DNA from 4 places in the Neptuniibacter marinus genome. Region 3 is predicted to be linked to each of the others. Evidence: predicted binding sites of a transcription regulator. Region 3 holds the regulator's gene; each other region holds the start of a gene.
The links. The regulator sigma-54, encoded in region 3, starts transcription at its own class of promoters, with help from an activator protein. The targets are predictions, from matches to a motif close to TGGCACNNNNNTTGCTNT.
Positions count from the first base shown of each region.

Region 1: a site for sigma-54 is predicted at 3,039-3,056, ahead of ACOQOE_RS08030 (ammonium transporter). Genes of this name have one in related genera too.
Region 2: a site for sigma-54 is predicted at 2,952-2,969, ahead of ACOQOE_RS13345 (CmpA/NrtA family ABC transporter substrate-binding protein). Genes of this name have one in related genera too.
Region 4: a site for sigma-54 is predicted at 2,945-2,962, ahead of fliE (flagellar hook-basal body complex protein FliE). Genes of this name have one in related genera too.

Region 1 is NZ_OZ245004.1:1,729,006-1,735,132, forward strand. It holds gene ACOQOE_RS08015 (quinone-dependent dihydroorotate dehydrogenase) at 1-290, shown strand, start outside; gene rmf (ribosome modulation factor) at 350-556, opposite strand; gene rlmKL (bifunctional 23S rRNA (guanine(2069)-N(7))-methyltransferase RlmK/23S rRNA (guanine(2445)-N(2))-methyltransferase RlmL) at 866-3,010, shown strand; gene ACOQOE_RS08030 (ammonium transporter) at 3,256-4,464, shown strand; gene gltA (citrate synthase) at 4,907-6,127, opposite strand, start outside.
Region 2 is NZ_OZ245004.1:2,825,440-2,831,566, forward strand. It holds gene ACOQOE_RS13330 (molybdopterin-dependent oxidoreductase) at 1-710, opposite strand, end outside; gene ACOQOE_RS13335 (ANTAR domain-containing response regulator) at 1,082-1,678, shown strand; gene ACOQOE_RS13340 (CmpA/NrtA family ABC transporter substrate-binding protein) at 1,696-2,724, shown strand; gene ACOQOE_RS13345 (CmpA/NrtA family ABC transporter substrate-binding protein) at 3,131-4,510, shown strand; gene ACOQOE_RS13350 (ABC transporter permease) at 4,570-5,556, shown strand; gene ACOQOE_RS13355 (ABC transporter ATP-binding protein) at 5,586-6,127, shown strand, end outside.
Region 3 is NZ_OZ245004.1:3,075,222-3,081,348, forward strand. It holds gene ACOQOE_RS14440 (KpsF/GutQ family sugar-phosphate isomerase) at 1-471, shown strand, start outside; gene ACOQOE_RS14445 (KdsC family phosphatase) at 471-995, shown strand; gene lptC (LPS export ABC transporter periplasmic protein LptC) at 996-1,568, shown strand; gene lptA (lipopolysaccharide transport periplasmic protein LptA) at 1,552-2,082, shown strand; gene lptB (LPS export ABC transporter ATP-binding protein) at 2,087-2,812, shown strand; gene ACOQOE_RS14465 (RNA polymerase factor sigma-54) at 2,869-4,377, shown strand; gene hpf (ribosome hibernation-promoting factor, HPF/YfiA family) at 4,427-4,717, shown strand; gene ptsN (PTS IIA-like nitrogen regulatory protein PtsN) at 4,739-5,197, shown strand; gene rapZ (RNase adapter RapZ) at 5,206-6,063, shown strand; gene ACOQOE_RS14485 (HPr family phosphocarrier protein) at 6,069-6,127, shown strand, end outside.
Region 4 is NZ_OZ245004.1:668,046-674,172, forward strand. It holds gene ACOQOE_RS03105 (sodium:solute symporter family protein) at 1-367, shown strand, start outside; gene ACOQOE_RS03110 (putative nucleotidyltransferase substrate binding domain-containing protein) at 451-2,280, shown strand; gene ACOQOE_RS03115 (3'-5' exonuclease) at 2,284-2,913, shown strand; gene fliE (flagellar hook-basal body complex protein FliE) at 3,086-3,439, shown strand; gene fliF (flagellar basal-body MS-ring/collar protein FliF) at 3,505-5,136, shown strand; gene fliG (flagellar motor switch protein FliG) at 5,129-6,127, shown strand, end outside.

The sequences.
Region 1 (6,127 bases), 1.3 Mb from region 3:
ATACGACCTTATCCCGTGACGGTGTTGAAGGGTTGTCATACGCGGATGAAGTTGGTGGCCTTTCTGGTGCGCCTTTGCGTAATAAATCGACTAAAGTGATTCGGACTCTCGCGAAAGAGTTAGATGGAGCGCTACCTATTATAGGTGTCGGTGGAATTACTGAAGGGTTTGATGCGGCAGAAAAGATAGAAGCGGGTGCAAGCCTAGTTCAAATATACAGTGGGTTTATCTACCGTGGACCTAAGTTAGTAACTGAATCGGTTCGTGCAATAGAGCAGATATCTGCATAAATTATTAGATATAACCCTCCATTATGAGGCTCCCTAGTAGGGAGCCTTTTTAAATAAGTTTAATGAAATGCTGGGTCGGCTTGTATTGCTGATACTCCATCCATGCCGCTCCAGTGAGCTTCTCGTCCCTGTCGCCAACCACTCATCCAGTGACTTCTAAGGTCTGATGTGTTGACCGGGCAGAGATCCCGGGATTTTCCATTTATGCCGGCTTGAAAGCCTCGGTTGAAAAGTGTGTTACTACGATCACGTTTTTGTCTCTTCATGTAGTTGAGCCTCTCTTGATGTTTTAGTTGTGAGAGCAGCGGTTCCTTGAGACATGGTATCCGCTTAAAATCTACCTAGTAGTTATTTGAAATTACATAGTAGACCTCTATTGATAACGGAAAAAACGCAAGAACGCGATTGAATATGTTTATCGAGCGTATAGACTTGATAGTACAACTTATTACGTGGATGCAAAAAAATGAGTGCATTCATCAAGTTAGTTAATGAATAAGCATTTGTGATTGGTAATGATTTTTTTTCATTGCAATCGCAAGTTGAATGAAATACTTACAGAGTAAATGATTGCTATGAAACTGTTTTTGACATGCCCTAAAGGCCTTGAGTTGCTGCTTGAGGAGGAGTTACACCAGCTCGGTGTTGAGGATACCAAGCAAACAGTGGCGGGTGTGCAGTGTCATGGTGATCTTGAAGATGCTTACCGCATCTGTCTTTGGTCGCGTTTAGCTAACCGTGTATTGATGCCTGTTTATCAAGGGGATGCTGAAACGACAGAAGATCTTTATGGTGCCGTCCAGCAAGTGAGTTGGTTGGATCATATGCGTAGTGAAGGCACTTTGTTGATCGATTTTACGGGGCAGACTCGCGCAATTAATAATACCCATTTTGGTGCGCTAAAGGTTAAAGACGCTATTGTGGATCAGATACGTGATTTGACGGGCGCGCGCCCTAGTGTCGATAAGGTTGCTCCGGACTTGCGTATTAACGTGCGTATGCATCGTGGCAAAGTGACGGTGGCAATTGATCTTTCAGGTGATAGTTTGCATCGTCGTGCCTATAGATTACAGGCGGGACAAGCGCCGATGAAGGAGAACTTAGCGGCGGCTGTTTTACTTCGAAGTGGTTGGCCTACGCGTATCGCTGACTTTGATCTCTTACTGGACCCCATGTGTGGTTCAGGGACGTTACTGATTGAAGCGGCAATGATGGCTGCTGATATTGCGCCGGGCTTGCAGCGGAAGCGTTATGGCTTTTCCCGCTGGACGGGTCATCAAAAAGGGATATGGGATGAACTGGTTGCGGAAGCGAATGGGCGAAAAGCTAAGGGTTTATCTCAATTAGAGATCAGCTTAGTGGGCCGCGATGAAGATAAATCTGTATTAAGGTCCGCCCGACAAAATGCGGAACGAGCTGGAGTTGCTGGATTTATCGATTTTGCGGCCTGTCGAGTGGAAGACCTTGAACGCGAACAGTTGCCTCAGGGGGTAGGGTTGTTAGTTACTAATCCGCCTTACGGGGAGCGCTTAGGTGAAACCCAGCAGTTAATGTTTCTCTATCGTCACTTGGGTGACAAGTTAAAAGAGCAGTTTGCTGGTTGGACTGCCGCTATTTTCACGTCTAATCCTGACCTGTGTAAGGTGATGGGGATGCGTGCAGATAAACAATATAAGTTGTTTAATGGTGCGTTAGAAAGTCGCCTGTTTGTTTACCCAATCTCCGAGCATCGACCAGAGCAAAGGGAGCGCGAAGAGGAGGAAGTGGTGCCGTTGAGTGATGGTGCTCAAATGTTTGCAAATCGTTTATTAAAAAACAGAAAACAGTTAGCTAAATGGGTTAAGAAAGAGCAGATAGAGTGCTACCGGCTCTATGATGCGGATATGCCGGAATATTCGGTGGCGATCGATATTTATGGTGATGAAGTGCATGTTCAGGAATATGTTGCACCGAAAAAAATTGATCCAGTTAAAACCTTCTCACGATTACAGGAAGTGATGGCTGCGATCCCTGTTGCCTTAGATATCCCTGCTAATAAAGTGATTTTAAAGCAGCGTAAAAAGCAGCAAGGTTCAAATCAATATGAAAAACAGTCAGAGACTCATCGTTTTAAAGAGGTGAATGAGTACGGTTGTCGCTTATTAGTCAACCTACATGATTACCTTGATACGGGACTGTTTCTCGATCACCGCCCCATCCGCTATCGTATTCAGCAAGAATCAGCGGGTAAAGACGTTTTAAATCTGTTTTGTTATACCGGCACTGCATCAGTGCATGCTGCAAAAGGGGGCGCAAAAACGACGACCAGTATTGATATGTCTGCGACCTATCTAAATTGGGCAAAGCGCAATCTTGACCTTAACGGCTTTGATCAGGACGCGCATCAACAGGTGCAGGGTGATTGCCTTAAATGGCTGCGCATGCAGCGGCAGCCTGCTTATGATCTTATTTTTATGGACCCGCCTACCTTTTCGAATTCAAAGCGTATGGAGGGGGTGCTTGATGTGCAGCGAGATCATGTGGATATGGTTGATGCTGCAATGCGGTTATTGCGTAAAGAGGGTGTATTGTACTTTTCCAATAATTATAGACGCTTCAAAATAGATCACGATGCGTTAAGTGATTATGTTGTTGAAGATATAACTTACAGTACTTTAGATCCGGATTTTAAACGAAATCAGCGTATACATAGCTGCTTTAGAATTACTCATAAGCTGTAAGCTGTTTTTTAGTGCGATTGATCCTGTTTGGCATACTTAATGCTTTTAAATGGTGCATAAAAGCGTTGATTAATTGGCGACTAATGAGTTGGAAGCCCTGTGAAATAGGGGTTTTAGCTTATTTGGTCATAAATTCTATTCAATTAAAAGTATAAAAAAATGCTGATCTTGCATTGTATTGGTGCTAGCTAACTTATAGCGCACAGGTGCGGTGCATTTGCCGGATAAAAAACAGGAGACTGTCAGTGGAAAACGTCAATAGCGCTGTAGAGACGCTAGTCCAAAGTTCGAATACTTTATTTATCTTAATGGGCGCGATCATGGTGTTTGCCATGCATGCGGGTTTTGCCTTTTTAGAGGTAGGAACGGTTCGTCATAAAAACCAAGTGAATGCGCTGGTTAAAATTTTGACTGACTTTGCTTTCTCGGCGATGGCCTATTTCTTTATCGGCTATTGGGTTGCTTACGGTGTTACCTTTTTCTCTCCTGCATCTGAGCTGGCAACAAATAACGGTTATGAGCTGGTTAAGTTCTTCTTTTTGATGACTTTTGCTGCGGCTATTCCTGCAATCGTCTCTGGTGGTATTGCAGAGCGCGCTAAATTTTGGCCTTTCTTGTTGGCATCTTCGTTGATTGTTGCGTTTGTCTATCCGTTTTTTGAAGGGGTTATTTGGAACGGTAATTTTGGTTTTCAGGATTGGCTAGAGGCTAGTTTTGGTGCTGCTTTCCATGATTTTGCTGGGTCTGTGGTCGTGCATGGTATGGGTGGCTGGTTAGCGCTTGTTGCTGTCGTGATGTTGGGTATACGTAATGGGCGTTACAAAGGCGGGCGTTTAGTGGCCTTTCCTCCATCGAATATCCCCTTTTTGGCCTTGGGTTCTTGGATTTTATGTATTGGTTGGTTTGGTTTTAATGTGATGTCGGCCCAGACAATGGATGGTATTTCAGGACTGGTTGCTGTAAATACCTTGATGGCTATGGTGGGTGGCATCATTACGGCTCTGATTTTTGGTCGGAATGACCCTGGTTTTATTCATAACGGCCCCTTGGCAGGCTTAGTTGCCGTTTGTGCTGGGTCTGATGTTCTGCATCCTATGGGTTCTTTGGTTGTAGGGGCGATTGCAGGGGTTATTTTTGTGGGTTTATTTACCATTCAGCAGAATAAGTGGAAGATTGATGATGTGCTGGGTGTATGGCCGCTTCATGGCGTTTGTGGTGCTTGGGGTGGTATCGCTGTCGGTATTTTTGGGGCTGAGTCGCTGGGAGGGCTAGGTGGTGTGAGTTTGACCTCTCAAATGATTGGTACTGGGGCGGGTATTTTGGTTGCTGTTGTTGGTGGTGTTGTGGTTTATGGTGCTATTAAGTTGCTGTTAGGACTTCGGCTGACGCAAGAGGAAGAGTATAACGGTGCAGATTTGAGTATTCATAAGATTGAATCTACGTCTGATGCTTGAGTTGTTCTAGGTTGATTTGTGTGTGTCGGTCGTTCGCTGAGATGTGGTTAATTGGTCTAATTTAGAGTGGCACGTACTGTGTTGAATAAAAAACCGAGCCTAGGCTCGGTTTTTTTGTGTCATCATGATGCTTGTCTCTTTGCTTATCTGTGTCTTGGGTGATGTTGTGATAATAAATCATGTATCGCGTCTTTTGTCAGGGCTGTACTGGGTTTTCTATCGACAGCTTGGCTGTCCATATTGTTCGGCTAGAAAGCAGAGAAGGGTGGCTTGGTGAAGGTGCTGGTGGGTTTGTTGCTACGGGGTGAGCTCTTTTGTGCTTGTCCTGTGCGTTCGGGTCTATGTGTTGGGGTAGGAGAGTGCGTTGGTTCTGTGTAGATAGTGTAGATACAAAAAAGCCGCATATATGCGGCTTTTGTTAAGTGGCTGTGCGCATTAGGGTTTAGCCTGGGTATTTGCGCTGCACGGGGCCGGTATATAATTGGCGTGGGCGACCAATTTTGTTCGGGCTGCTGTGGAACTCGCTCCAGTGGGAGATCCAGCCGATTGTACGAGACAATGCGAAGATAACAGTGAACATGTTGGTTGGGATGCCAATCGCTTTTAAAATGATGCCAGAATAGAAGTCTACGTTTGGATAGAGTTTACGTTCTACAAAGTATTCATCTTCTAGGGCGATCTGCTCTAAGCGTTTGGCGATGCGTAGTAACGGATCGTTTTCGATACCGAGTTCTGCAAGTACTTCGTCACATGCTTTCTTCATAACTTTGGCGCGAGGGTCGAAGTTACGGTAAACACGGTGGCCGAAGCCCATTAGGCGGAACGGATCGTTCGGATCTTTCGCTTTAGCAACAAATTCTTCGATGTTAGATTCATCACCAATTTCTTCAAGCATTGTTAGTACGGCTTCGTTGGCACCGCCGTGAGCAGGCCCCCAAAGTGCTGCGATGCCTGATGCGATACATGCAAATGGGTTAGCACCGGATGAGCCAGCAAGGCGAACAGTAGACGTAGAGGCATTTTGCTCATGGTCTGCATGAAGTACGAAGATGCGATCCATTGCTTTTTCAAGGACAGGATTTACTTGGTACTCTTCGCAAGGTGTGCCAAACATCATTTGCAGGAAGTTGCCTGCATAGCTCAAGTCGTTACGTGGGTACATAAACGGCTGGCCATTCGAATATTTGAAACACATAGCTGCGATGGTTGGCATTTTTGCGATTAGGCGGTATGCACAAACTTCGCGATGGTGCTGATTATCGATATCAAGAGAATCGTGATAAAACGATGATAACGCGCCTACAACACCGCACATGATCGCCATTGGGTGGGCGTCGCGGCGGAAACCATTATAGAAATGGTTAAGTTGTTCGTGAACCATAGTATGGCTCTTGACCGTTTTAACAAAAGTCTCTTTTTGCTCAGGTGTTGGTAGTTCACCATTAAGAAGCAGGAAGCACACTTCCATGTAGTCAGATTTTTCTGCTAATTCATCAATTGGGTAGCCGCCGTGCAGAAGCACGCCTTTGCCGCCATCAATAAATGTAATGCTGGAGTCGCACGCTGCGGTAGATACAAAACCAGGATCGTAGGTAAACAAGCCTTTACCGGTCAGTGGACGGACATCAATTACATCAGGACCTAAAGTGCCAGAGTAAACTGG
Region 2 (6,127 bases), 250 kb from region 3:
GTGTATTGCTCAATGTAATCATGATTTAAACAATTCTGATCAGCCAGATAGCTCAATAATCCTGAAAATAACTCACTATCGGTACTCGGTTTAAGTGCCAAATGAAGATCCGCTAAATCACAGGTTGCTGTTCGGCGAGGATCAACCACTACTACTTTCAGGGAGGGATTCTTTTTCTTAGCAGCCTGCATACGTTGATATAAAACAGGGTGGTTCCACGCGGTATTACTGCCGACCAGCACTAATAGTTCCGCTTTTTCCAAGTCTTCATAGGAACATGGCACTGTATCGCTACCAAAGGCACGTTTATAACCCGCTACAGCTGACGACATACAAAGACGTGAATTCGTATCCACATTAGCGCTACCAATAAAACCTTTCATCAATTTATTGGCTACATAATAATCTTCTGTGAGCAATTGACCGGATAAGTAAAAAGCTACAGAGTCCGGCCCATGCTCCGATATAGTGCGAAGAAATCTAGAAGAGACCTCATCTAGTGCGCTATCCCAAGAAACAGGGACATTATTTATAAGAGGGGAAAGTAGACGACCACCCGCACCTAATACCTCATGCAGGGCCGAGCCTTTAACGCATAACCTGCCAAAATTAGCCGGATGAGATTTATCGCCTTTAACACCGATTGAACCGGAATCCAGAATATCAGCATCAACACCACAGCCCACACCGCAGTATGGACACGTTGTCATTTTGTGCATCTAAACCTCCACTACTTTGTAACACACAAATCCAGATGCACTTTCCAGTTTACAGCGTACACGGCACGGAGCCACATATCTGCTAGTTGCCAGATAAGTGCGCTCCGTTGCGCTACTATAATTTTTTATGTACTAAATATGCTGTACATTTTTATCAATAAATATGATGAGTGACTCAGCAAGCACTGTGCCAATTTAGGATATCGCCAAGACCCAACGCCTGATTACACAGGCTACATCTTACCCACTTATCCACAGCAGCGTACCTCCAAACAACAATTAAATAAGTCTCCCGCACCACAATGGAACATTTATTGCTTAATTAACCAGTATCCACCTCCGGATATGGATTAATATGTAACGTGAATCGCTTAAATGTTTTACTGATAGATGACGAACCGGAAAGAGTACAGGCACTCAAAGAAGCCTTGCACTCACTAGGACATCATGTCGTCTGCCAACTACCCAATACTACCCATCTCAATAAACGTGTTGAGGATACCCATCCAGACATCGTTATTATTGATATGGATTCGCCTAATCGAGACACACTCGAAAGTATGTCAACGATGAGCAAAAACAATCCAAGACCTATCGTTTTTTTCGCTGAGCAGCAAAATGATCGTAAAACTATGTCTGATGCTATTAATGCGGGCGTCAGTGCTTACATATCGGACGGGCTACAGCCAGATCGGGTAAAAGCGATTATGGATACCGCTATTGCTCATTTCGATGCCCATAGCTCACTGCGCGCAGAACTCGAAAAAGCGAAAACCCAACTGGCTGACAGAAAAGTGATCGAAAAAGCCAAAGGCATGTTAATGAAGCATCAAGGGTGCGATGAAAAACAAGCATTCGAAACCCTTCGTAAGCTCGCCATGGATCGCGGTCAAAAGCTACCCGATGTCGCCCAGAGCGTTATTGATGTTCTGGAACTAACGAACGGCCTGAGCAAGTAGAGAGAAGAGGATAATTTATGTCAGCACCACTGACACTTGAAAAAAACAACCTGAAGCTCGGTTTTGTCGCGCTCTTAGATTGCGCACCTTTAGTGGTCGCCCGAGAAAAAGGCTTTTTCAAAAGACACGGCCTCGATGTCGTTTTATGCAAAGAATCATCTTGGGCCTCGATACGCGATAAAGTAAGCTTTGGCCTGTACGATGGCGCACATATGCTGGCCCCGATGCCATTGGCATCGACGCTTGGCTTAAACGGCAACAAAACACCGATGATGACAGCCCTAGCACTGAGCCAAAACGGTACGGCAATCACTTTATCTGAAGAGTTCCATACCCTCTTATCCAAAACAATTGATAACTGGGAAGACGACAAACTAGTCGGTGAGCAATTTAAAAAACAGGTCAAGAGCAGCTCAGTCAAACCGGTCATGGCAACGGTATATCCATACTCAAACCATTATTATCAGCTTCGTTACTGGCTTGAACAACATGGGATTGATGCAGAACATGATGTGCAATTAATTGCTGTTCCACCAACCCAGATGATACCAAGCTTATCTAATGGCGCTATAGATGGTTATTGCGTAGGTGAACCTTGGAATAGTTTAGCGCTCATTCAGAAGATCGGCGGCTTACTGACAACCGGACACAAAATATGGGGAGCCCATACAGAAAAGGTTCTTGGTGTGACTCAAGAGTGGGCAGCGGCCTACCCTAATACCCACCAAGCATTAGTAAAAGCGTTATATGAAGCTTGCCAATGGGTTGAAGATATCAACAATAAAGAGGAACTATACCAACTCCTTGCGCTACCCCCATACCTAGATCAAGCCGCCACTACGCTTTCTGACTACACACCGCCCCTTGCGATGAAACAACATTTCGCGGGCAAGCAAGTAAATGTTCCCGACCCGAAACAGGGCGAGTTTATTCTTAGCCAGATGTTAGACTGTGGGCAACTATCAGACGCAGACAACCCTGCCGATTTTGCAATCATTAGCCGTACAGTTTACCGCCAAGACCTCTTTCAAAAATGGGTTAGCTAAACATCAAGGCAGGAGTGCAACTTCTGCCTTTCTTCTCCCTGAACCCATTCGCTCGCCTACAGCTCGATAATCGGCACCCACTTACTCCATTCGTTTAATTGTATGCATCAATACGCACCCTGCTAACACAAATACGCACTATTGTGCAGCGCACCCTTGTAGAAACAGAGTAATAAAAATTACTGATTACATATATAACTATCTGTATATAAAGAGGTTTAGTTTTTTGGCATAGGTAATGCTTTATAAAAAAACAAATGAGCCATTCAACGAAGAGTGCTCGATAAATACAGAAACGGGCAGAAAAGCCCGCTCGATTATTTTATGGCAAAGGCGCCTTAACGAATCACAAGACTGTGATCACGTTAGGCGCCTTTTTTATTTTTCAAGACTGGAGAAGCCAACCATGCTTAAAAAGAAGACTGCTCTACTAAGCAAAATTATCAGTAGTACGGTGTTAGCCGCTGCCTTAATTACAACCCCTGCATGGGCAGCCATCGGCGAGCCTGAAAAGGAAGATTTAAAATTCGGGTTTATTAAACTAACTGATATGGCCCCTCTCGCAATTGCTTACGAAAAAGGTTTTTTCGAGGATGAAGGCCTCTACGTCACTTTAGAAGCCCAAGCCAACTGGAAGGTGCTTTTAGATCGCGTTATTGACGGTCAGCTAGATGGTGCTCATATGCTTGCAGGCCAACCTTTAGGCGCAACCATTGGGTTTGGTACTCAGTCCCACATTATCACGGCGTTTAGCATGGACCTTAATGGTAACGCCATCACCGTTTCCAATGATATTTGGGATCAGATGAAGCCATACGTACCAAAAGGGCCTGACGGCAAACCCGTTCACCCCATTAAAGCGGATGCGTTAAAGCCTATTGTCGAAAAATATAAAGATGAAGGTAAGCCTTTTAACATGGGCATGGTATTCCCTGTTTCGACCCATAACTATGAACTACGTTATTGGTTAGCAGCAGGCGGTATTCACCCTGGTTATTATGCGCCTCATAACGGCGATACATCAGGTACGATCGATGCAGATGCACTGTTATCAGTGACTCCGCCACCTCAAATGCCTGCAACAATGGAAGCTGGCACTATCTATGGTTACTGTGTGGGCGAACCTTGGAACCAGCAAGCGGTGTTTAAAGGTATTGGTGTTCCAGTCGTAACCGATTATGAAATATGGAAAAACAACCCCGAGAAAGTTTTTGGTGTCTCTAAGGGCTGGGCAGACGAAAATCCTAATACCCATATTCGTGTTGTTAAAGCGATGATTCGTGCCGCTAAATGGTTAGATGACAACAATAATGCTAACCGCCCAGAAGCAGTGAAGATTTTATCCAAATCTGATTATGTAGGTGCAGATTATGATGTTATCGCTAACTCAATGACTGGTACTTTTGAGTACGAAAAAGGCGATAAACGTCAGGTGCCTGATTTCAACGTATTCTTCCGCTATAACGCCACTTACCCGTACTATTCTGATGCGATTTGGTATCTAACTCAGATGCGTCGTTGGGGACAAATTGCTGAGCCTAAATCAGATCAGTGGTTTATGGATATTGCTAAGAAAGTTTACCGCCCAGATATCTATGCAGTTGCCGCAAAAGAACTCATTGAGGAAGGTAAAATGACTGCGGATATGTTCCCTGATTTTGTCTCCGAAGATGGCTACAAAGCACCACAAACACACTTTATCGACAACATCACCTTTGATGGCAAGCAACCAAACGCCTACCTAGAAAAATTCTCAATCGGTCTGAAGCCAGATCAAACACTTTGATCTAACAACAAAGCCCCTCTGTACCAGAGGGGCAACAGATCAACGGAAGGTAATATGTCATGAGTAAAATTTTAGCCACAATAGGCCTGAGCCATTTTATTGAAAACCCTAAAGCAAACTTCAGTCAATTGGGAAAGTCTTTACTGATACCGCTAATTGGTTTGTTAGTTTTCTTATTCATTTGGGAGATCGGGGCCAAAAGCGTCCACACTTCGCTAGGCACTTTCCCCGGTCCTGCGGCGGTTTATCAACAGTCGATTACATTAATAGAGGAACATCAAGCAGAGCGGGTGAAAGAGGTTAAATTCCACGAGCGCCAAGAGCTACGTAACGCAAAGAAACTCGAAAAAAATCCTGATGCTACAGTAAAAGTGCGTCCATACACCGGTAAACCCACCTTTTTTGATCAGATTTTAACAAGCCTAATCACCGTGCTTGCAGGCTTCATTATCGCCTCACTAATCGCTATTCCGGCGGGAATACTCATCGGTTTAAATAGCACACTTTACTCCGCCTTCAATCCACTGATTCAGCTATTTAAACCCGTCTCACCACTGGCTTGGTTACCCTTAGTAACGATGGTTGTCAGTGCAGTATACGTCAGTAAAGACCCGATGTTTGCGAAGTCATTCATCACCTCATTGATCACTGTATCCCTGTGTAGCTTATGGCCAACACTTCTCAATACAGCGGTCGGCGTGTCATCAATCAGTAAAGATCTACAAAACGTATCTCAAGTACTTCGCCTTAACTGGCTTACCCATATTATCAAAATCGTTCTGCCATCCTCTATCCCAATGATGTTTACTGGCTTGCGCTTATCACTCGGTATCGCATGGATGGTACTTATTGCAGCAGAAATGCTGGCCCAAAACCCAGGCCTTGGTAAATTTGTTTGGGATGAATTCCAAAACGGTAGCTCCAACTCCCTTGGCCGAATTATGGTGGCCGTACTCGTTATTGGACTGATCGGTTTTTTACTAGACCGTTGCATGCTGTTTTTACAGCGCAAAATGTCTTGGGATAAAACAGCAATACTTCGCTAATTAGCGGCGTTAGAAAAAGGATAATTATTATGGCTCAGCCTCCTAAACATTTAGAGTTAACAAAAGTTGATATCGATTTTCCAACACCTAACGGCCCTTTTAAAGCGCTTCAGGACATTAACCTGACGATTAACAAAGGGGAGTTTGTCTCGTTAATTGGTCACTCAGGTTGCGGTAAATCGACTGTACTAAACATCGTAGCCGGACTCTATCAAGCCACCAGCGGCGGCTGCCTCTTAGACGGAAAAGAGGTAAACTCACCAGGTCCTGAACGCGCGGTTGTTTTTCAAAACCACTCTTTACTGCCGTGGTTAAGCGCCTATGAAAACGTAGAGCTTGCGGTAAAACAGGTCTTTGGCCGCTCAAAGAGTAAAGCGGAGATGCGTGAATGGATAGAACATAACTTAGCCCTCGTCCATATGGATCATGCTATGGACAAGCGCCCTGATGAGATATCAGGAGGGATGAAGCAACGTGTCGGTATCGCACGCGCCCTCGCAATGGAACCCACTGTTATGTTGATGGACGAACCCTTCGGTGCCTTAGATGCGCTCACGCGAGCCCATCTACA
Region 3 (6,127 bases):
CTCGCTATAGCACTACTTGAAGCAAAAGGTTTTAGCGCCGAAGATTTTGCATTTTCACACCCAGGCGGGACTCTAGGCAGGCGATTACTCCTTAAAGTTAGCGATATTATGCATTCAGGCGAAGCCACCCCTTGCGTAACCAGCGGAACATTATTAAAAGAAGCGCTTTTAGAAGTAACCCATAAGCGTTTAGGTATGACTGCCGTAGTTGATGACAACAAGCAGCTTATTGGCATATTTACCGATGGTGACTTACGACGCTCGCTTGATGACGATGTAGATCTCCACAAAACCGTCATTGATGATGTAATGACACCAAACGGTACAACAGTAACTGCTGAAATGCTTGCAGCAGAATGCTTACAAATTATGGAAACAAAAAAAATCAATGCACTGATCGTTACCAATGAAACGAATCAGCCTATAGGCGCTCTCAATATGCACGACCTATTAAAAGCGGGAGTTATTTAGTGTCAGAGTCTTCATTGCAGCAATTAAAAAACATCACCCTTGCGGTATTTGATGTCGATGGAATACTTACCAGCGGCCAGCTGCTATTTTTAGCGGACGGCCAAGAAGTCAAACAGTTCAACACCTTAGACGGGTTGGGTATTAAGCTACTAATGCAAGCGGGTATCGAGACCGCCATTATTACCGGCCGGCGCTCGCCCCAAGTTGAATTACGCAGCCAATCCTTAGGTATCAACTACCTTAAACAGGGCCGCGAAGACAAACTGGTTGCTCTCAACGAGATATGGGATAAAACAGCCCACAACGCATCAACCACCGCTTACATAGGTGATGACTTCCCTGATCTTTCAGCCATTATCCAATGCGCCTTTGGTGCGACTGTTCCTAATGGCCACACTTTCGTTAAAAAACACGCAGACTGGTGTACATCCCGTCAGGGTGGCGAAGGCGCTGGACGTGAATTTTGCGAGTATATACTTGAAGCACAAGGGAAATTGGATCAACTCAAACAGATGTATTTATAAATGCTAGATCTCAGCAATAAGATAAGAGTGGCACTCGCCGCTATTATTTTAATACCTGTACTACTTTATTGGGGCTTTGCATCCTCCCCCAATGAAGGCGCACGTACAAACAGTTCGCTGCTAAACGGAATAGATTACTTTGTCGAAGAAGCAACCATCAAAGAGTGGAATAACGAAGGCAAAATTTCAAGAGTGTTAAATACAGCCAAGCTAGAGCATTACCCTAATCTGAGCCTAAGTACACTAGATCATCCTGAGAGTCTTAGTGTTAGAAATGATGGTTCCAAAGTTAAACTTACATCAGACACAGGCACGGTTTTAGATGATAATAATCAAACAAACCTTGCAGGAAATGTCATAGTTAATGATAATCCTGATTCTATATCAGCAACCATACTTAACACTGAGCAACTTACAATCTATCCTGATAAAGATTATGCAGAAACTGATGAGCCCGTTAAGATCACATCACAACAAAGCATACTTGAAGGCGTAGGTATGGATATTGACTTCAATAATCGAGTTCTTAACTTACACTCCAGGGTAGAAGGGACCCATGACAATGCTAAATAAGCTCTATAATCTAGCCTTCATTTTTTTGGCTTTTGCAGTGTCGAATGCTTATGCCCTTCCTGACGACCAAGAACAGCCGATTTACATTACGGCAGATACTGCGCAAATTGATGACAAAACAGGCATCACCACTTACAAAGGCAACGTCATTATTAAACAAGGATCACTCCTCATTGAAGGAGAGCACGTTGATATGTATCGTGGTGAAGATGGAGTTGAAAAACTCATTACCAAAGGAAGTCCTGCACATTTCAGACAACTTCCTAGGAAAGGCGACCCATACAGCGACGCTTGGGGCAAGCACTTACTTTATCAGGTAGATGATCAAAAACTCACTATTACCGAAGAGGCCAAGGTTGTCCAAGCAGAAGACACTTTTACTGGAAACAAGATCGTTTATGATCTAGACAAGTCGATTGTGAACGCATTCGGTGGTGCAAGCAAAGACGAAACTGGTGAACCGGGACGTGTAAATATGGTTATTCAACCTAAAAAGAAAAATAAGGCCAACTAACCCTATGAGCTTATTAGAGGCCAAAAATCTTGCCAAGCGTTACAAAGGCAGGGAAGTTGTCAAGGACGTTTCACTAGAGATCAAAAATGGTGAGATCGTTGGCCTTCTAGGCCCCAACGGTGCAGGAAAAACGACCTGTTTTTACATGATTGTTGGTCTTGTGCAGGCCGATAATGGCGCCGTTAAAATCAAAGGACAAGACATTAGCGCACTACCTATGCACGGCCGTGCTCAACAAGGTATTGGCTACCTTCCCCAAGAAGCATCTATATTTAGAAAACTGTCTGTGAAGGACAATCTACTTGCGATTTTAGAAACAAGAAAAGACTTAGATAAACACGCTGCCCAGTTAAAAATGGAAGAGTTGCTTGAAGAATTCCATATCACACACATAAAAGACAGTATGGGCATGAGTCTTTCTGGTGGAGAACGTAGACGTGTAGAAATTGCACGGGCATTAGCAACCGAACCCGAATTTATTCTATTAGATGAACCTTTTGCAGGTGTTGACCCTATCTCAGTGAATGATATAAAGCAGACCATTCGCCATCTTCAATCAAGGGGCATTGGTATATTAATTACTGATCATAATGTGAGAGAAACCTTAGATATATGCGAAACAGCTTATATTGTTAGTGAAGGTACAATCCTTGCTAACGGCTCACCAGCCGATATTATGGCAAACGAAGCAGTAAGAAATGCTTATCTGGGCGACCAGTTCACACTTTAAGCATATACTTAGCTATAAATGAATTATGTAGTTTCAGGAGTTTGTCCCTTAGTATTATGAAACAAGCGCTTCATCTAAAAATTGGGCAACAGCTCACAATGACCCCACAGCTACAGCAAGCAATTCGCTTACTGCAGTTGTCTACGCTTGATCTTCAGCAAGAGATTCAAGAAGCATTAGAGAGCAATCCTATGCTTGATGTCTCTGAAGACGAGCACGCCTCGGCTTCCGAGACTCAAGAGAGCAATTCACAGGCACCAGAGACAGAACCTGAAGCTACAGCCACCGCGACAGCTGAAGCCGATCTTGACGATAACATTACAACTGAAGATAACTGGAATGAGAAAATACCAGAAGAACTATCAACCGATAGTAACTGGGAAGACACATTCCAATCATCTGGCCCTAATCTAAGCCAAAGCAAGGAAGATTTTGATTCCTTTGAATCTAATGATACTGCAGAAGAAACACTGCAAGACCACCTTCATTGGCAATTAAATCTTACGCCAATGAGTGATATTGATCGTCTTATTGCAACAAACATTATTGATGGCATCAATCCTGATGGTTATTTAACCATCACCCTAGATGAAATTTTAGATCACTTCCATGCGCAAACAGGTGAGCAGTTTGAAGAAGTAGAGCTGGATGAAATTGAAGCCGTTCTTCACCGCATACAGCAGTTTGATCCAGCAGGTATTGCCTGCCGTGACCTCAGCGAGTGCTTAAGCATACAGCTCCAACAGCTACCGCCTGAGACACTCTGGAAAAATGAAGCGATCAAAGTTGCACAACAATATATAAAACTACTCGGCGCGCACGATTATCGTCAATTGATGAGAAAAACACGCTTAAAAGAGCCTCAACTGCAGCAGGTCATCCAACTGATACAAGGGCTCAATCCTAAACCAGGCGCTTCAATCAGTAGCAGTGCAGCAGAATATGTTATTCCCGATGTGCTTGTGACCAAGCAACAGGGAGAGTGGCGCGTCCACCTCAACCCGGAAGTATCCCCTAAGCTACGTATCAACTCAGGTTACGCAGGTTTAGTGAAACGGGCCGATAATAGCTCTGATAACACCTACCTAAAAAACCACCTACAAGAAGCTCGATGGTTTATTAAAAGTTTACAAAGCCGCAACGAAACCCTATTAAGAGTGTCTAACGAGATAGTAAAACGACAAATCGGCTTTCTTGAACATGGCGAAGAAGGCATGAAGCCAATGGTGCTTCATGACATTGCTGAAGCAGTGGAAATGCATGAGTCCACTATATCTCGAGTGACTACACAAAAGTTCATGCACACACACCGTGGAATATTTGAACTAAAATACTTCTTCTCGAGTCATGTAAGTACAGCAACAGGGGGTGCAGCGTCCTCAACCGCTATTAGAGCGCTTATCAAAAAAATGGTTGCCGCTGAAAACAACGCGAAACCATTAAGCGACAACAAAATTGCGCAATTTCTTGATGAACAAGGCTTTAAAGTGGCTAGACGTACAATTGCGAAATATCGTGAAGCGATGGGAATTCCACCATCGAATGAAAGAAAACGTTTAGTTTAATAAAAGAGTGGCAAGAGTAGTATGTCACTGCAATAAATAGGAGAAACCTATGCAGATCAACATTACTGGACACCATGTAGAATTAACTGAATCAATGAATAATTACGTGCTCTCGAAACTACAAAAAATTGAGCGTCATTTTGATAACATCACCAATGTGCAAGTCACACTCAGCGTAGAAAAGCAACGTCAGAAAGCTGAGGCGGAGATGCACTTAGCAGGTGCCCAGCTCTTTGCTACACATGAACACGAAGATATGTACGCTGCAATTGACGGCCTTACTGACAAGCTAGATAGGCAAGTCATTAAGCATAAAGAAAAAACTAAAACTCACAAATAACTGGTCTGTACCCAAAAAATTATGTTGCTTCATGAACTATTAACCCCCTCAAGCGTCCTTTGTGGCCTTGAGGGTGGTAGTAAAAAGCGAATTCTGGAAAATGCTGCTGAAATAATATCGGAACAACATCCCGATATGAGCTCATCATCAGTCTTTAATGGACTTCATTCGCGCGAAAAGCTTGGTAGCACAGGAATAGGCGACGGGATTGCCATTCCACATTGCAGGCTGGCAGAATGTACTGAAGCTAAAGGCTATCTAGTAAAACTAGACACACCTATAGATTTTGATGCTATTGATGGAAAACCCGTAGACCTTCTATTTATTTTGATTGTTCCTGAAGACTCAACATCTGAGCACTTAGCTACACTAGCCTCAGTTGCAGAGCTCTTTAGCCAAGAAGAAGCCAGAACAAAACTAAGGGAAAGCCAAGACAGCCATTCTCTATATGAGACATTATGTGAATTGAGTGCTGCCTAGGAGTTAAAATGAAGCTTGTTGTGATTAGTGGTCGTTCCGGCTCAGGAAAAAGTACAGCATTACAAGCTTTAGAAGATATTGGTTTTTACTGTATAGACAATTTACCAGCTCTTTTGCTACCCGACCTTGTCCAACAAATGAGTAGTGATCCTAGTCACCCTGAACAGATAGCAGTCAGTATTGATGCGCGTAATTTGCTCAGTAACTTAGCCAAATTTCCAGATATCTTAAATCAACTTCGCCAAGATCATTGGGCTGAATATGAAGTTATTTTTTTAGATTCATCGGAAGCAACCCTCCTCAAACGCTATAGTTCAACCCGACGTAAGCACCCCCTTTCAGATACCCATAAGAATCTACAACAATCAATTAAGTCAGAGCTAAAGCTTTTAGAGCCTATCGCAAGCCTAGCCGATATTCGAATAGATACTACGCGCCTATCCCTGTATGAACTTCGAGATACAGTCAAACTGCGGGTTGCCAATCGCAAAGCCCAAACATTATCGGTCCAATTCGAATCGTTTGGTTTTAAACATGGCGTCCCCTTAGATGTAGACTTTGTCTATGATGTACGCGCACTACCCAATCCTCACTGGGTTCCTGATCTACGTAAGTATACCGGTCAAGAGAAACCGGTTCAGGACTTCTTAGAGGAATCACAGGAAGTTCGAGAGATGATAGAAGATATAACCAGCTTCCTTGAACGTTGGCTTCCCCGATTTTCAGAAAATAACCGTAGTTATATTACGATTGGTGTTGGCTGCACAGGTGGGCAACACCGATCTGTTTATATTAGCGAACGTCTAGCTTCTCATTTCTCTCAACATATGGATAATGTCCATGTTCGTCATCGTGAATTGAGCTAACTATCATGCAAGAAAAAGAACTACTCATTATTAATAAACTTGGTTTACATGCGCGAGCAGCCGC
Region 4 (6,127 bases), 1.4 Mb from region 3:
TAACCCGCCAGGCTTTGTTGCTCAAGTTGTAGCCTTGGCGTTTGGTTTGGCGTGTGCTTCAGTATTCCCAGCAATCATTATGGGTATCTTCTGGACTCGTCATAACTCACAAGGTGCGATTGCCGGTATGTTGGTAGGTCTAGTATCTACAATGTGCTACATGTACTACTTCGCATTTGGTAGTGGTACACCTGATCAGTATTTCTTAGGCATCTCTCCAGGTGGCTTCGGTACTGTTGGTGCGGTTCTGCATATTATTGTTGGTTTCGTAGTATCTAGTATGACTGCGGCACCACCAAAAGAAATTCAGGAGATTGTAGCTGATCTGCGTATTCCGCGTGGCGCTGCTGAGGCTCATGATCATTAAGATCGAGTAATCACCTATTAAAGAGGCGCCCAGCGTAGAGTTGGAGCGCCTTTTTTTGTGAATATTGTATAAGGATTTTAGATATGCCTGATTCTTTCAAAATGACAAATCTACCGTTTAGTTTGTTGGATGAAAAAGAGCAAAACACACTGCGCTCTAGCCTAGATATAGGCTATTACCAGAAAGGTGAGGTTATTATGGCTGCTGGTGAGGAGCCTGAAGGTGTGTTTATTATTTTGAAAGGAAGGGTTGGAGAAAGTGAAGTTATTAAGGAGGGGGAAACGAGCCGAGAGCAAATTTTTGTTTATTACACAAATGAAGATTATTTCGGTGGCTGGTCATCAATTCGTGGCAAAGCGATTCATAACTTCATTGCTGAAGAGGAAACTATTTGTCACGTTTTACCAACAAAAACTTTATTGGACTTAATGTCTACTAACAGCCTATTTGCTGATTACTTCCAGCAAAATCTGTCGGCTAAAGCTGAAATTGTTCAGCAGCATGGCAAAGACCAAGATATGGCTGAATTTATGTTGGCTAAAGTATCTGATGGGTTGATTAGGGAACCGTTGGTCATAGTGGAGGGGACCTCTATACGTGAAGCAACCTTGATTATGCGAGAGCATAAATCGGATTGCTTGTTGGTTAGGCGAGGAAGCCGATATGGGATGGTAACGGGAACTGACTTGCTTGATGCGGTCATCGTGAATGAGATGCCGATGGATACAGATCTTGCGGAGATAGCAAGTTACCGCTTAATTACAGTAGAACCTGACGATTATCTATTCAATGCGTTAATTATTATGACCCAGCAGCGTATTGAACGTGTTGTGGTTATGCAGGGATCTGAGATGAGTGGGATTGTAGAGCTCACAGATGTATTAAGCTATTTCTCGAGTCATTCTCATGTTATTGGTTTGAGGATTGAGAGAGCGCAAACGGTTGAAGATCTAAAAGAGGCTGCGCAGGGTTTAGATGATTTAATTAAGGCTTTGGTTTCACATGGCGTTAAAACGCGTTTTGCTATGGATCTTTTAGCCGCCATGAATGGTCGAATAATCGCCAAATTATTCAATATTATCATGCCTTCTGATATGCAGCCGCATGTTTGCCTTTTGGTGATGGGTTCGGAAGGACGTGGTGAACAGATTATGAAAACTGATCAAGATAATGCTGTTATTTATCGAGATGGATTAGTCTGGCCGGAGATGCAGGCGACCTTAAACCGCTTTAGTGAGACTTTGATCGGATTCGGTTTTCCTCCGTGCCCAGGTAATATTATGGTTTCAAACCCTGCTTGGGTTCGTTCATTGGGTGAATGGACTCAGATGTTGAGGGAGTGGGCTGAAAAGTGCGACTGTGAGTCGCAGATGAATTTGGCTATCGCGATAGATGCTAAGCCTGTGGCTGGTAACCCTGCTATATTTAAAGCGAGCCGTAATTGGTTTATGCGTCATTTGCGTAATAATGATGTTTTTTTCTCCCATTTTGCAAAAGCGTCTTTAGAGTTCGATACGCCGCTAACCTTCTTTGGTAATTTAAAAGATAAAGGGCACTTAGATATTAAGAAGGGTGGGATATTTCCTATAGTTCATGGTATTCGGACTATTGCTCTTGAATATCGTATCAAGGTGACAAATACATTTGAGCGAATTGAAGCGTTGGTTGAGCAGGAACAGTTGCAGAAAAAACATGGTAGCGAGCTAGCGGAGGCGCTAAGTTTATTTATTAGTTTAAGGTTAAGGCAGCAAATTAAACGTATAGAGTGTAGTGAAACTGGTCACGACCAAACACCTAACTTAATTGAATTACAGTCGTTAGATAAAATGGAGCGTGATCTGTTACGGGATGCTTTGCATATTGTAAAAGGATTTAAGAAGCATCTTGAGCTGAGATATCACCTCGGGGGTTAGTTGATGATAATACCCAGAGCGGTTAGAAGAATAAAAGAGAAATATGATCACAAAGCGGGTCCGTTCGCCCATCTTTTTGAGTCCTATAATGGTGATGAAATTGTATCGCTGGATTGTGAAACTACAAGTTTGGATGTGAAGCAAGGTGAAATTGTATCTATAGGTGCGGTTAAGATTAGAGGTCGCAAAGTACTTTCGAGTGAGCGGCTAGATATTAAATTAAAGCCACCCAAATCTTTGAGCGGCGATTCCATTAAAATTCATAAAATTCGTGAGAGCGATTTAGCGGAAGGTATCGAGATTGAAGATGCTTTGCAGCAGGTGCTTGAGTTTGTGGGAAATCGTCCTATTTTGGGCTATTACGTGAATTATGATATTCGCATGTTGGATAAGTTTATCAGGCCTCTATATGGCTTTGGTTTACCGAACAAGGCGGTTGAGCTTTCGCACGTCTATCACGATATTATCAAGTGGAAGTCTGTTGGTGGTAATGTTGATTTGCGGTTTGATACTATATCGAAAAAGTTAGATATCCCCATGTTGGAGCGGCATACTGCTATAGGTGATGCTTTGACCGTAGCATTGATGTATGTGCGTCTGAAATACGGCGATCCACCAGAAACGCATTATTAATAGATAATACGTCAAAAGATTAGCGGGCTCATGGCCCGTTTTTTGCTTTATCTCTACCGTGTGCACTCATTTATAGTCTGAATAGACAAAATAATGACATTATTTTGTTATCCTCTATTGATGAAGTGCTAAGTGTGATTATAATGTCAATAAATTGCCGCTTGGTGTTGGTATGATAGAAAGAGCAGATATAAATAGCGTTCTTATGCAGATGCGGACGATTAAAGCGCAGGTCCAAGCCCCTTCTTCCGATATGGCGGATATTGCGCCGGAAGGTTTGAAGGAAAATGGTGTTGTAGGGCGGACGTCGTTTGGAGATATCTTAAAAAATGCCGTTGATGGTGTGCATGATACTCAGGTAAGTGCCAAAAAGTTGGCGGTTGCGTACGAGCAAGGTGATTCGAGTATCGATTTACCGCAAGTAATGATTGCGGCTGAGAAGGCGTCTGTATCTTTTCAAGCTATGACCCAGGTACGTAATCGCTTGGTGTCAGCTTATGAAGATATTATGAAAATGCCGATCTAATAAAAAATAGAAATTCAAGGTGAGTGGCTGTGGCTGGTGGTTCTGAAACGTTAAGTGGAAACCCAATGCAAGGTTTTAATAAGCTAGGTATTGTACGTCAACTCGGTTTGATGGTTGGGTTGGCTGCCAGTGTCGCTATAGGCTTTGCTGTTGTTCTATGGTCTCAAAAGCCTGAGCAGCGAGTTCTCTTTAGTAACCTCTCTTTTTCTGATGCGAATCAGATTATCGAACAACTTCGTTTATACAATGTCCCCTATAATTTTGATGCGGATGGTCGGGCTATACTGGTGCCTGATGAATATGTTCATCAAGCACGTTTAAAACTTGCGGCTGAAGGTTTTACTGCAGATAAAACTGTAGGCTTCGAGATTATGGATAAAGAGCAAAGTCTCGGTACCAGTCAGTTTATGGAAACGACAAGGTATAGACGAGGCTTAGAGGGTGAGCTGGCGCGCACAATCGCTAGTATGACGGCCGTTCGAAATGCTCGGGTGCATTTAGCTATACCTAAAGATACGGTGTTTATTCGCGACACTCGTAAGCCTACAGCCTCAGTTTTCTTAGAGCTTTTTTCTGGTCGAGCTCTCGAACGGGATCAAGTTGCATCAATTGCTAATTTAGTTGCTTCAAGTATTCCTGCTCTTAATGTTAAAGATGTAACAGTGGTTGATCAGCAGGGCCGTTTGCTGAATATGCGCGACAAAGACGTTAATGTCGTTTTAGCAGCGAAGCAGCTTGAATATACACGAAGCCTAGAAGGAACTTTGCTCAATAGGGTTAATAGTATTCTGCAGCCCGTTGTGGGGGCGGGGCGTTTCCGTGCTGAAGTATCTGCTGATGTGGACTTTACAGCGGTTGAGCAAACGGATGAACTTTATAATCCGGATCTGCCAGCGTTGCGTAGTGAGCAAACGATGGATGAATCTCGTGTTAGCGGAAGTGCACCTGTTGGGGTGCCTGGTGCATTATCTAATCAGCCGCCAGGGCCAAGTAGTGTTCCTGAACAAGTAGGGTCGGGTGACAGTGCTGCGGCGGGAGGTGGATCTCCAGGTTCCGCTCGTAAGCAGGCGACTCGAAACTATGAGTTGGATAGAACGATCAGTTATACCAAGCATCAACAAGGACGTGTTAGACGTTTAACTGTAGCGGTTGTGGTAGATGATTTGTCTAGCGTGGACCCTGCAAGCGGTGATGCGATCAGGGCGCCTTGGGATCAGAATGAATTGGAGCGCTTACGTATACTTGTCCAAGATGCTGTAGGTTTTTCTGCCTTGCGTGGCGATAGTGTTAATGTTGTGAATACTCCCTTTGTCGCTGAAGAACCTATAGTGACAGAAGATATTCCGATCTGGAAAGAAGATTGGATCTGGGATATCGCTAAGCAAGCAATGGCTGTTATTTTTGTTCTGGTTTTGGTTTTTGGTATTTTAAGGCCAATTTTGCGTAACTTGGCGACAGCAGGTACCGCTGGCAATGTTGCTGGTTTGGGTGCTGCGGGTGATGTGAGTGCTGAGTTGGCTGGGTTAGATGGCGCTGACTTTTCGTCTGATTCTGTGACCTTTGGCAGTGATGATGAATTACTACCTACCCCCAATGAAAGTTTTGATTATCAGTTAAATGCTATTCGTAGTATGGTGGCCGAAGATCCTGCGAGAGTAGCGCAGGCAGTTAAACAATGGGTAGGTGATAATGAGTGACGGAGCGGATCAGGGGGGGCGTGAAATTGATAAGGCCGCCATCCTGCTGATTAGCTTGGGTGAAACTGACGCTGCAGAAATTCTCAAACATATGGGCCCTAAAGAGGTTCAAATGATTGGAGAGGCGATGGCACAGTTAAATAATGTTCCTCAGACAAAAGTAGAATCGGTTGTAGGTGACTTTATGGGATTGGTTAGCGACCAAACCGGTATAGGCATTAATAACGATATCTATATTCGCTCTATGCTTAATCAGGCGTTAGGTGAAGAAAAAGCTAAAACTCTCCTTGATCGTATTCTTATGAGCACCAATACGTCTGGCCTTGATACGTTGCGCTGGATGGAGCCTCGACAAATCGCAGAAATTATTCGTTATGAGCATCCACAGATTCAGGCGGTGGTTGTAGCTTATCTTGAAGCTGATGTGGCGGCGGGTGTTTTAGGGTGTTTCGATGAAAAGCAACGCCTTGATATTCTTATGCGCGTTGCTGCTTTGGATCGTATTCAGCCGCAAGCGTTACAGGAATTGAATGACATATTGGAGCGTCAATTTGCTGGCGCAGGCGGTGCGAGCACTGCTACCTTGGGCGGTGTAAAATCAGCCGCGAATATCATGAACTTTATTGACTCTAATATAGAAGTTGAGTTGATGGAGAGTATTAAAGAATCGGATGAATATCTGGCGTCTAGTATCTCTGACCTCATGTTTGTTTTCGATAATCTGCTTGATGTTGAAGATATGGGTATTCAAGCTATCTTGCGTGAAGTGTCGACGGATGTGCTAGTTATTGCGTTGAAAGGTGCCGATGTGGCCTTACAGGATAAAATTTTCAGAAATATGTCTAAGCGTGCTGCTGAATTGCTTAAAGATGATCTTGAGGCGAAAGGTCCTGTACGGGTTAGTGAGGTCGAAGGCGCACAGAAAGAGGTGCTTACCATTGCACGCAGACTTGCCGATGATGGTGAAATTATCCTTGGCGGTGGTGGCGAG